One region of the Thioalkalivibrio nitratireducens DSM 14787 genome, then DNA from elsewhere that is predicted to be linked to it. Evidence: riboswitches for the same ligand, from Rfam matches in the RefSeq annotation. Region 1 holds a riboswitch; the other holds the start of a gene.
The links. A riboswitch is a leader RNA that binds a small molecule or an ion and turns the genes downstream of it on or off. The one in region 1 is predicted to bind cobalamin.

Region 1 (6,245 bases):
TCGACCATCTCCTTCTTCGCGCGTCGCGCCTTGGCCTCGCCGATCGACATCCGGCGGTTGATGTCCTTGATCTCGGCGATGCTGAGGTTCGCCTGCTTCTCGATCTCGAGCAGCTTCTTCTGCAGGCGCACGACCTCGTCGGCCACCTCGGCCAACTGCTCGGTATACTTCCCCTTGCCCTTCTGTGCCTGTTCGATCCAGTCGAGGTTGGTTTCGTTCTTCGGGAACGAGTCGAGAAAGGTTTTGCGTGGCATGCGTGCCTGCGCAACGACCAGTTGCATGATCTGCCGCTCGTAGCGCCGGATCTGGGCAATGGTCGCGTGGAGGTTCGACGTCAGTTCATCGACCACCCGCGGCACCAGCTTGAACTCCATGAAGTAGCGCGCGGTTTCCTCGCGTGCCCGGGCATACGCTTCGTAATCCTTGCGCTGGCACGCCTCCTGTGCGGCGTTGTGCAGTTCCGCCAGCCGCGCGAAGCGCACGCGCGCTTCTTCGGGATCCGGCCCCGTGTCCTCGACTTCCTCGTCGGAGTCGTCCGCGTCGGAGTCGTCCGAGTCTTCGTCGCTGGTTTGCGCCGTGGCGGTGGGTGGACTCTCGGTCGCCGTGCCTGGTTCGGCCAATCCACGCGCAACCGCCTCTCCATCTCCCGCTTCCGGGCTGATGAAGGATACGACCAGATCCGTCAGGCGGGTGTTGTTCTCGATCAGGCGCTGGTACTGCTCCAGCAGCTGGCTGATCGCACTCGGATGATGCGCGAGCGCGAACAGAACCTGCATCAGGCCCTCCTCGATCCGCTTGGCAATGCGGATTTCGCCCTCTCGGGTCAGCAGTTCTACTGTGCCCATCTCGCGCATGTACATGCGCACTGGGTCCGTGGTGCGGCCGAAATCGCTGTCCACGGCCGCGAGCGCGGCTACCGCGTCCTCGGCATCCTCGTCCGAGGAGACGCTGCCATCGGAGAGCAGCAGGGTGTCTGCGTCGGGGGCCTGTTCGTGCACCGCGATGCCCATGTCGTTGATCATCGCGATGATGTCTTCGATCTGGTCGGAGTCGATGATCGAGTCCGGAAGGTGGTCGTTCACCTCGGTGTACGTCAGGTAGCCCTGCTCCTTGCCCCTGGCAATGAGCTCTTTGAGCTGTGACTGTTGTTCTTCCCGATTCATCGCGTCTGTGCTCCGAGGTAAATCGTCCAAAATCGAATAAGACAGTATAGCAGAGAATACTGATTTTGCAGTTGCCGCGTCATGTGGTATGAGAACACTTGGGCTGCTATACCCTGGCGCCATCGGCGCTACACATCCGCCCTCACGCTCACGATCATCGCGATACGCGCCGCCCCGACAGGCGAGAATCGTTCGCGTAACGGGGCCGTTGCCTCTGCCCGGACCCCGCCAGCGGGAGGGGGTCAGCGCTGTGCTGCGCGCGATTTCCTCGTCAACGCGTCCACACCTGGATAGTTGGGGGAGACGCATGGTATTTCAAGCTTGTTCCCGTGGCCGACTGCCTCAGCCTGGCCGGTCGGCGCTGTCCCGCTGCACCAGCCATTGTTGGAGACGTCGCAACTCGGCCAGTTGTTCCGATTCCAGCGGGCGTCCCGTTGTGGCCAGTGCGCGGATGCGCGCCCGGCAATGTTCCTCGAACAGGCGTTCCGCGCTATCGAGCGCAATCCGGCGGGAAAGTTCCGGATCCTCGCCGTCCAGGGGCACGCCTGCGAGTGCCGCCAAACGCGGAAAGAACGTCTCGTCCCGGAAATGCTCGAGCAGTCGGGCGGTTGAAATCGCCGGGGACTCGCCGATCCGACGGATCATGGCCTCCAGGATCCCCGCGGCCCGGGTGTTGGTTCCGGCCAGGCGCCGGACCTCCGGTGCGTCCCAGCCCTGTTGCGGCAGCTGCAGGATCCGGGCCAGCAGTGCCGCCCACAGCTGTCTGGACCCCGACGCCGGTTCTGCCTGCTCCGGGCGGGTCTGGGGCGGCCGGGCGGCGGCGGGCGCGGACGGGTGCCCGCGGTCTTCGGGCCCGGCTGCCAGCATCGACTCGATCTGGTCGCGGTCGGTCTGCGTCCGTTCGGCCAGGAGTTCGAGCAGCTGGCGCTGGAAGAGCGGATCCTTCACCGTCCGGATCAGTGCGATGCCCGCGTGTGCACACTGGCTGCGGCCCTCGGCGGTCTCCAGCGGGTGGCGTTCCGAGAGCAGCTGCAGGAACGTCTCCGATAGCATCACGGCCGCGTCGAGGCGTTGCTGCCAGCCGGTCAGGCCTTCCCGGCGGACCAGGCTGTCCGGGTCATCGCCTTCAGGCAGGAACAGCACGCGTATCTCGCGCAGGCCCCGGATTACGGGCAATGCCTGCTCGATCGATCGCCAGGCCGCGCGCCGACCGGCGTCGTCACCGTCGAAACACAGAACCAGACGCGGTACCTGCCGGAACAGGAGGTCCAGGTGGTCGCGGGTCAGGGCCGTCCCCATGCAGGCCACGGCTCGCCGGAAGCCAGCGCGGGCCAGGCCGACCACGTCCATGTAACCCTCGGTCACGACCAGTTCGGACAGCCGCGTCTCGGCCTTGCGGGCCTCGAAGAGCCCGTAGACGGTATGCCCCTTGTGAAAGACCGCCGATTCAGGGCTGTTCAGGTATTTCGGCTCCCCCGCAGCGATCAGCCGCGCGCCGAAGCCGGTCACCCGGCCGCGGCGATCCCGGATCGGGAACATGATCCGTGCGCGGAAGCGGTCGCGCAGGCGGCCATCGTCGCGGCGCGAGACCAGGCCGGCGGCCACCAGGGTGTCGTTGTCGAAGCGCCCGCGCAGGGCTTGGGCAAGGCTGTTGCCATCCCCCGGTGCCCAGCCGAGCGCGTAATCCCGCGCGGTTGCGCCGTCGATGCCACGGCCCTCCAGATAGTCGATCGCTGCGCGGCTGGCTTTCAACTGTTCGCGGTAGAACGTTGCGGCTGCCTCCAGCGCATCCAGCAGATGGCGGGTGGGGTCGCGGCCTGCCGGATCGGCATCGCGCGGGACCTCCAGGCCGGTCCATTCGGCGAGCTGACCGACCGCTTCGGGAAAGCTGAGGTTCTCGTGTTCCATCAGGAAGCTGATCGCGGTGCCGTGGGCCCCGCAGCCGAAGCAGTGATAGAACTGCTTGCGCGGAGACACATAGAACGAAGGCGTCTTCTCGCTGTGGAACGGGCAGCAGGCTGCAAACTCGCTGCCGGCCTTCTTCAGGGGCACGTAGCGCTGGATCAGCTCGACCACGTCGGTGCGTTCGAGCAAATCGTCGATAAAAGCCTGTGGAATCAGTCCTGCCATGGCTGTCGGGGGTTCGTCGCTACGCTCTGGAGGGGCATCAGTAAGGCCCGCCCATGATCGCACGGTCCAGCACCCGTTGGGGGTGTCGGATGCACCGGCCCAACCGCTGACCTGGGGTACGGCTTCGCCCCGGCGGCAGACCTCGCCTATACCCCTCAGCTCGGGCGGCCGGACACGGTCGCGGCCCCAGGGAATGCAGTTCCGGGCCTCGTTCCCCATCACCCACGCTGCGGGCGGCGGGCCCTGGCAGGGGCGCGGCATCGATGTTGGACTTGCCGCGGCCTCCCCCCTATACTCCGCCGCGCTGCATACCCGTGCTGGCGCTTCGTCCGGCGCGCGGGTATCGGCAAGCACGTTTCGGGTGCCCCGGTGAGCGAACCGGGGTTAAACGGGAAACAGGTGCCGGAACCACGCGTTCCGAAGGCCTGTGCTGCCCCCGCAACGGTAAGCGTCTGGCTCCCGCATCACACGGCCACTGTCCACCTCGGGGATGGGAAGGCGATGCGGGACGGCCTGAAGATTCAGGCAACGGCGCGAGCCCGGATACCGGCCCGAACGACATCCACGAAACCATCACCGAATGCGTGCGGGCGGCGCGCAGGAGCCATGATCATGAAAATCCGCAGACTTCCGGTCGCCACCGTGCTGGCCGGCGTAACCTTCATTTCTCCCGTCCACCTGGCGCTGGCCACCGAACTCGAACCGATCATCGTGACGGCCACGCGCACTGCGCAGACCGTGGACGAATCGCTGTCGGCAGTCACCGTGATCGAGCGCGAGGAAATCGAGCGCCTGCAGCCGGCGCAATTCGTCGACCTGCTGCGCAATCGCGCCGGCATCAGCGTGGCGGACACCGGCCCGTTCGGAAAGGCGACCGGCGTGTTCCTGCGCGGGACCAACTCCGACCACACCCTGTTGCTGGTCGATGGCGTGCGCATGGGATCGGCCACGATGGGGAGCGCGTCCTGGCAGTTCCTGCCACCATCGGAGATCGAGCGCATCGAGATCGTGCGCGGTCCCCGCGCCAGCACCTACGGCGCCGATGCGATCGGCGGCGTGATCCAGGTGTTCACCCGCAAGGGCGCGGAGGGCCCGGCGCGCTTCAACGCCTACAGCCGTATCGGCTCGTTCAACACCCGCGAAGCCGGTGTCGGGTTGCAGGGCGGCAACAGGAGCACGCGCTTCTCGCTGTCCGCCGACCATCAGCAAACCGATGGCATCAATGTGCGCGACGAGGTCGGCGACAACGACCGGGACGGCTTTCGCAACACCTCGCTGGCCAGCCAGTTGAGCCACCGGTTCGACAATGGGCTGGAACTGTTCGGCAATCTGCTGCGTTCGCAGGGGCGCACGGAATTCGACGGTTTCGAGGATGAAACCGACTTCGTGCATCAAGCGCTGCGCGCCGGCGTACGCGGCGACCTGGCCGAGACCTGGCACAGCGAACTGACGATCGGCCAGAGCCGCGACGAGAACGATAATTTCGGGCAGGGGCAGTTCTCCTCGCGTTTCGATACCCGCCGCGACATGGCCGACTGGCGCAATGACCTGCTGCTGGGGGAATCGCTGCTATGGACCGTCGGGCTCGACTGGCAGCAGGATCGCGTCGAGAGTACCGTCGACTTCGACGAGACTCGCCGCTACAACCGCGCTATCTACCAGGTCCTGCAGGCCGAACTGGGACGGCACGATCTGCAGGGCAGCCTGCGCCACGACGACAACGAGGCTTATGGCGGCAATACCACCGGGCAGGTGGCTTGGGGCTTCAGGCTGACCGAAAACCTGCAAAGCCGGGCCTCCTACGGCACGGCCTTCAAGGCGCCCACGTTCAACCAGCTGTACTGGCCCGGTGACGGCAATCCCGATCTCGATCCCGAGAAGTCCGAGACCCTCGAGGGCGGGCTGCGGTATGCGCACCAGGCGCTGTACTGGGAGGCGTCGCTCTTCCAGACCGATGTCCGCAACCTGATCAGCGGCTGGCCGCCTGCCAACATCGACAAGGCTCGAATCCGGGGCCTGGAATTCGAAACCGGTCTGCATCGCAGCGACTGGCACGCCGCAGCGGCGCTCACGCTTCTCGATGCCGAGGATCGCGATACTGGCAACGAGCTGGCGCGTCGTCCACGCGCCACCCTGAGGCTGGATCTCGACCGCCAAATGGGCGACTTCAGCGTCGGCGGCACCGTGATCGCGCGCGGCCGCAGCTTCGACTATGACTGGATGGGCAACGCCGAACGCCTGGCCGGCCACGCGCTGCTGAACCTGCGTGCGTCCTGGCAGCTGGCTCCGCAGTGGACCCTGCGTGCGACGGTGGACAACGTCACGGACAAGGACTACCAGACCGCAGCCGGCTTCAACCAGCCGGGTCGTGCGGCGTACCTGTCCGTCCACTTCCAGCAGTAGGGGGCCGGAATGCTCGGCAGACACCGATACCTTCCGCAGCTGCTGGTGGTGGTCGCACTGCTGCTCGGGGCCGGGCCGGCCCCGGCGGCGGCCGAGCCGGACTGCCCGCGCATGGTCAGCCAGTCGCCCTATATCACGCACACGCTGCGCTGGCTGGGCCTGGACCACTGCATCGTCGGCGCCAGCCGCTACGATCGCGGCGACTGGGCCGATACCGGCGGCATCCTGGACCCGGATATCGCCGCGATTCGCGCGCTGGCGCCGGACCTGGCGATCACCTCGCCCTGGACCGATCCCGACCTGTGGCGCACTCTCGAACCGGAGATCGCCCGGGCGATGATTGTGGACGGATTCGGCAGCATGGCCGGCATCGCCGACAACCTGCGCCGGATCGCCGAGGCCGCAAACCTGCCCGACCCCGATGGCATCGCCGCGGACTTTGATGCCCAATGGCGCGACGCCGCCGCCCAGGTGCGGGGCGAGCATGTGCGTGTGCTGCTGCTCGCGTCCTGCAGCGGGCAGCCGTATGCCTTCGGCAGGGGCAGCTGG
Region 2 (6,245 bases), 1.9 Mb from region 1:
AAGCAGGTCTGGATTGTCGATCATGTGTCTGAGCGAAAGATCCACTTTCCACGGGAGCAGGAGATCGTCGATCTCGTCGTTGATCTTCAGCAGATCGGAAACGCGTAACTGCTCACCCACCAGGCAGAGGTCGATGTCGGAACCATTGCGGTGGATGCCCTTGGCGCGCGAACCGTAGAGCACGGCACGCTCGATTTGCGGCCATCCCGCGAACACACCGCGCAGGCGCTCGATGACCCGGGGGGGCAGGCCAAACGGGTGCGCGCTCGACTCGCTCACGATGCGTCGGGATCGAGGGCTTCCATGCGCTCCAGGAACTGCTGAAACAGCGGCCGGTAGCGACCCCGAATTCGTGACGCGATGGCAGCGGCGACCTTGTCATTGTAGGTGTGCGTCGTCTGGTTGCGGCTTTGGATCATCTCCATCCAGCCCTCGCCGTCCTCGATCAGTCCCCGGCTGAAGACCTCCCGGACCGCATCACGCGAACCGGTGATCGCGGGGTTCCCCTGGTAGGCGAAGTAATCTTTCATCACGTTCCAGGCCAGTTCGTGCGTGAACTCGAAGGCCTGGATGAGGCCGTGGCGTTCCAGGTCCGACAGCTCACGCGACTGCGCCAGATCCACAGCGGCATTCAACTGCGCGAGCGCCCTGCGGTAGTTCGCGAGGCGTTGCCTCCAACGGACGTCGGGATCGGGCATCGCAGTATCCTTGGCTTGAACTCGGTTTACAGGTCGCCAGGGCGGGTTGCTCGGAATGCTGCGTGCTTGCGCGGGGTTCGGCGGTCTGACCCTGGCGGATAAAGGGGCCCAACCGCCGCTTCGGCTCTCGCGAGGGTGCCATGGTAGGAAGGTCGCTGGCAATCGCCGCGCACCCGGGTTCGTTCCGGTGCGTGGCTTCAGCCAAGTAACCTACCACTCGGTCACCCTGCGCGGCGTTTCGCCGCGGGGGCGAACCTAAGCGACGAGCATGCCGCGCGGGTGTTCTGTTGCTTACCGCGAAATGAAGGAAGCGGCGTGCGCGGACGACATCAGGGCCAGGCTCGTCACCTGGGGGCTTGCGGTCGTTCTCGGCATTTTCCTGATACCAGTGCGATCGTTTGAAAATAGTAACCGGCCAGACTTCGCGCCACACGCTGCATCCAGAGCGTCGCGTCTGCCGAGGGCGTGGAGGGCACCGAATCTTCCTCACGCGGGACCGGCGTAGCCACCCATTCCCGGGGCTCAACGCCGGTGGGTACCTCTTCCGGATCTTTGGACGGTCCGACAGGAGCAGGAAGGGCGATTGATGGAGATCCGCACCGCGCTGGACGAGTTCAAGGCGAGCATCCGCGGAGGCATGTGATGATCCAGCCCACCGCCAGCAACCGGAGCGGGAATGCGCTGGCGATCGCCTTTGCCCTGCTGGCCGTGCCCGCCGTCGCGCTTTCGGCGGAAACGATCGTGCAATGGGAAGGTTGGCTCGTCGGCGCGCCCTGTGCGCAGACCCTGACGGTGCAGGACTGCCCACTGCGCCATGTGGATGCCTCGGTGCGGCTGCTGGAGAACGGTGAGGCGCTCGCGCTCAGTTACGGCGAGGGCACGGCCATTCGCGACGTCGACGTGGACCAGGCCTACGGCAAGCGGGTGCGTGTCAGCGGGCAGTTGCGGTAGGGCGTGGTGCAGCCCGTGCGCATGGACCTGCTGGAGCGCAGCGTTGACCGCACGTTCTTCAAGGGCTGCCTGTAACGCGGCGCTGGGAAGACCCCGATCGGTGCGGCGCACGCAGCCGCGATGGCCGAGGCCCAGGGTACGCCAGGCCCCCTTGCACTTCCAGGGGGTGGGGTATATGTTGTATGTCGTCTTCGGTGTGACCACTAAGGCTTGTGGTTGTGGCAACAGGGAATCCGGCGTGGATCCGGAACTGTCGCGCAGCGGTGTGGGGGAACGAAGGCCGCCAGGTGGTTGGTCACCAGGCACTGCCTGCCAGAACCATGGGCGGGTGGGAAGCCGCGGCCGTAGGTGTTCGCAGTAACGCGCCCCCAAGTCCGAATACCTGCCGAGGAGGGCCCGTCATCGCACGGGCAGTATCCGAAGCCTTCGCGTCAAGGGTCTCGGGGGCGCGCTTTCTGGCACTGTGCCGATCCTCGCCCCCGCATACACGACACGCGATGGCCCGACCGGTCCGGCAAGAATCAGGAGGCGCCATGCACACCGAAACCACCACAGCACCGGCGGCCGTTCCCGCGGCATCCGCTTATCCGCTGCCTACCGCCGTTCCCGACACGATCCGCAAACGCGACGGCAGCCGCGCGCCCTTCGACGCGGATCGCATCCAGGCCGCGATGCTCAAGGCGGGCCGCGCGACCGGCGAGTTCGACGCGCCCGAGGCAGCCCTGCTCACCGCCCAAGTGCTGAAGGTGCTGGCCCACACCGGTGACCGGGAACCCGGCATCGAACGCATCCAGAACATCGTCGAGCAGGCGCTGATCAGCGCCAACCATCTGAACACCGCCCGCGCCTATATCGTCTACCGCGAGCAGCACGCGCGCCTGCGCCAGGATCGCAAGACGCTGGTGGACGTCGCGCTGGCAGTGAACGAATACCTGGACCGCGACGATTGGCGCGTGGCGGCCAACGCCAACCAGGGCTACTCCCTCGGCGGCCTGATCCTCAACAGCGCCGGCAAGATGATCGCCAACTACTGGCTGAACCACGTGTACCCGCCGGAGATCGGCCAGGCGCACCGCGACGGCGACCTCCATATCCACGACCTCGACATGCTCTCCGGCTACTGCGCCGGCTGGTCGCTGCGCACCCTGCTGCACGAGGGGCTGAATGGCGTGCCCGGCAAGGTGGAGGCGGGGCCGCCGCGTCACATGTCCAGCGCCGTGGGGCAGATCGTCAACTTTCTCGGCACGCTGCAGAACGAGTGGGCCGGCGCCCAGGCGTTCAGCTCCTTCGATACCTACATGGCCCCGTTCGTGCGCAAGGATGGCCTGGACTATCCGCAGGTGCGCCAGTACATCCAGGAACTCATCTATAACCTCAACGTCCCGTCGCGCTGGGGCACACAAACCCCCTTCACCAACCTCACCTTCGACTGGGTCTGCCCGGAGGATCTGCGCGAACAGGTGCCGGTGATCGGGGGCGAGGCGATGCCGTTCACCTACGGCGAGCTTCAGCACGAGATGGATCTCATCAACCGCGCCTACATCGAAGTCATGACCGAGGGCGATGCCAAGGGCAGGGTGTTCACCTTTCCGATTCCCACCTACAACATCACCCCCGATTTCCCGTGGGAGAGCGAGAACGCCGAGCGGCTGTTCGCGATGACCGCCAGGTACGGGCTCCCGTACTTTCAGAATTTCGTGAACTCCGAGCTTTCGCCCCACATGGTGCGCTCCATGTGCTGCCGCCTCCAGCTCGATCTGCGCGAGCTGCTCAAGCGCGGCAATGGCCTGTTCGGCTCGGCGGAGCAGACCGGCTCGCTCGGTGTCGTGACGATCAACTGCGCCCGTCTCGGCTACCGGCACAGGGGCGACGAGGCGGCACTCCTGCGTGCGCTCGACCGCCTGCTGGCTCTGGGCCGCGACAGCCTGGAGCTCAAGCGCAAGGTGATCCAGCGGCACATGGATGCCGGGCTCTTTCCGTATACCAAGCGGTACCTCGGCACCTTGCGCAACCACTTCTCCACCCTCGGCGTCAACGGCATCCACGAGATGATCCGCAATTTCACCGATGATGCCGAAGACATCACCACCCCCGGCGGGCACGCGTTCGCGCTGCGCCTGCTCGACCACGTCCGCGCCCGCATGGGCGAGTTCCAGGAGCAGACCGGCCACCTCTACAACTTGGAGGCAACCCCGGCGGAAGGCACCACCTACCGCTTCGCCCGGGAGGACCGCAAGCGCTGGCCGAATATCCTGCAGGCGGGCACGGGCGACAGGTCCTATTACACCAATTCCTCGCAACTGCCGGCCGGCTTCACCGACGATCCCTTCGAGGCGCTGGAACGGCAGGAGGCACTGCAGGCGAGGTACACCGGCGGCACCGTGCTGCACCTCTACATGGGGGAGCGCATCTCGAGCCCCGACGCCTGCCGTCGCCTGGTGCGACGCGCGCTGGAAAATTTCCGCCTGCCCTACATTACCGTGACACCGACCTTCTCGATCTGCCCGGTGCACGGTTACCTGAGCGGCGAGCACGAATTCTGCCCCCGCTGCGACGAGGAACTGATCACCCGCAAACAGAAGGAGGACGGACATGTCCACCACTGAAACGAGCACGCTGAAACCCGAGGAACGCACCCGTTGCGAGGTCTGGACCCGCGTGATGGGTTACCACCGCCCGGTCTCCGCCTGGAACCCCGGCAAACAGTCGGAACACCGGGAGCGCCGCTTCTTCAAGGAGCCCCGTGGGCAAGGGTGAACTGCGGGTTGGGGGGATCACCCCCCTGACCACCATCGATTACCCGGGTGAGCTGGCGGCGGTGATCTTCTGCCAGGGTTGTCCCTGGCACTGCCGCTACTGCCACAACCCGGAGTTGTTGCCGCCGCGGGGCGAAGCCGCCGTCCCCTGGGAGGAAGCGCTGGCGTTCCTGCGGAGGCGGCGTGGTCTGCTCGACGCAGTGGTGTTTTCGGGAGGTGAACCGACGCTTCAGGTGGCGCTGGCCGATGCCCTCAAGGACGTCAGGGCGCTCGGGTTCAAAGTGGGCCTGCACAGCGCCGGAATCTACCCGCGCAGGCTGGTGGCCCTGCTGCCCAGCGTCGACTGGGTGGGCCTCGACGTCAAGGCGCTTGCGCATCGCTACCCGGATATCACCGGCGTTCCTGGAAGCGGCGAACCCGCTTGGCAAAGCGCGCGCCTGCTGATCGAAAGCGGCGTGCCGCACGAGATGCGGATCACGGTCGATCCCGCGCTGACGCGGCCCGAAGAAGTCCGCCGGATCGCGGCGAGGCTGCAGGCAATGGGCGCGGAGCGGGTCGTCGAACAGCCCCGCCGGGGCTGACGCAGCGCAGCTCGGCGGATCCCGCCGGGGCGAGTCGAAAGCCTATGCCGCACACCGTTCGCGGGCGCCCGGAGGGCCGCGCGGGTGACAAGCGCAAGCGCCGGTTTCCAGAGGCCTTTACCCGAAGTGCTGCAATGTGTAATCCCTGCGCGCCCGGCGTTCGCCGTCGATGCTGCAGGCGATCGCTTCGGGCACGTCGAGGTAGAAGTTTTCCGCGCCGAGATACTCGACCACGCCGGCGCGGTCCAGTGCGTCCCGGACCGGCCCCAGTACGCCGGTGAGTGCCAGTGCGATACCCCGGCGCCGATAGTCTCCGATCACCGCGGTCAGTGCATGGATGCCGCTCGCGTCGATCGATGGCATGCTGGCGGCGTCGATGATCACCTGCCGCAGCGGCTTCGCCTTCTCGCGTTCGAGGCGGCGCAGCGTATCCTGGAAGTACTCGACGTTGGCGAAGTAGAGCTGCGCGTCGAAACGAACGATCAGCAGGTCGTCACGCTGCTCGGCCTCGGGAAAGCGCCGGATGTTCCTGTAGGTGTCGGTACCGGGCAGGCGCCCGAGCACGGCGACGTGCGGTCGGGTGCTGCGGTAGATCACCATCGCCAGCGACAGCAGCACGCCGGTGGCAATGCCTTCCTCGATCCCGATGAACAGCGTGACCAGGAACGTGGTCGCGAGCATCAGAAAATCCTCGCGGCGCACGCGCCACAGGAAGCGCATTTCCTGTACGTCGATCAGGCCGGCGACCGCGACCAGGATCACCGCCGCCAGCACGGCCGTCGGCAGGAATGTGAACAGCGGGGTCAGGAACAGCAGCGTGATGGCGATCATCGCGGCACTGACCATCGACGCGAGCCCGGTTTTCGCGCCGGCCTGGTCGTTCACCGCGGTTCGCGAGAAACCGCCGGTGACCGGAAACGACTGGAAGAACGCGCCACCGAGATTCGCTCCGCCGAGCGCGATCAGCTCTTGGTTCGCATCCAGCCGGTAGTCGCGGTGGCGCCGCACCATCGCCTTCGCCACCGCGATCGATTCCATGAAGCCGACCAACGCGATCGCGAGCGCGATCGGGAGCAGGCCGCGCAGCGTTTCGGCACTGATGTCGGGAATGGCGAATGACGGCAGTCCGTCCGGCACCGTGCCGACGATGCGCACGCCCGCCTCGTGCAGGCCGAAGCCCCAGACCAGGGCGACCGCGGCGGCCACCACCGCGATCTGGGCGGGAAAGGTCCGGCGCCACCGGCGCAGCAGGATCAGCA

Region 2: another riboswitch for cobalamin. It lies ahead of TVNIR_RS07910 (ribonucleoside triphosphate reductase); the one in region 1 lies ahead of TVNIR_RS16550 (TonB-dependent receptor domain-containing protein).

Annotation. Positions count from the first base shown of each region.
Region 1 is NC_019902.2:3,614,718-3,620,962, reverse strand. It holds gene rpoD (RNA polymerase sigma factor RpoD) at 1-1,163, opposite strand, end outside; gene dnaG (DNA primase) at 1,506-3,293, opposite strand; cobalamin riboswitch at 3,636-3,862, shown strand; gene TVNIR_RS16550 (TonB-dependent receptor domain-containing protein) at 3,906-5,696, shown strand; gene TVNIR_RS16545 (ABC transporter substrate-binding protein) at 5,706-6,245, shown strand, end outside.
Region 2 is NC_019902.2:1,679,330-1,685,574, reverse strand. It holds gene TVNIR_RS07925 (nucleotidyltransferase domain-containing protein) at 1-282, opposite strand, end outside; gene TVNIR_RS07920 (nucleotidyltransferase substrate binding protein) at 276-698, opposite strand; gene TVNIR_RS07915 (hypothetical protein) at 1,341-1,649, shown strand; cobalamin riboswitch at 1,825-2,053, shown strand; gene TVNIR_RS07910 (ribonucleoside triphosphate reductase) at 2,183-4,255, shown strand; gene nrdD (anaerobic ribonucleoside-triphosphate reductase) at 4,242-4,406, shown strand; gene TVNIR_RS07905 (anaerobic ribonucleoside-triphosphate reductase activating protein) at 4,393-4,986, shown strand; gene TVNIR_RS07900 (SulP family inorganic anion transporter) at 5,104-6,245, opposite strand, start outside.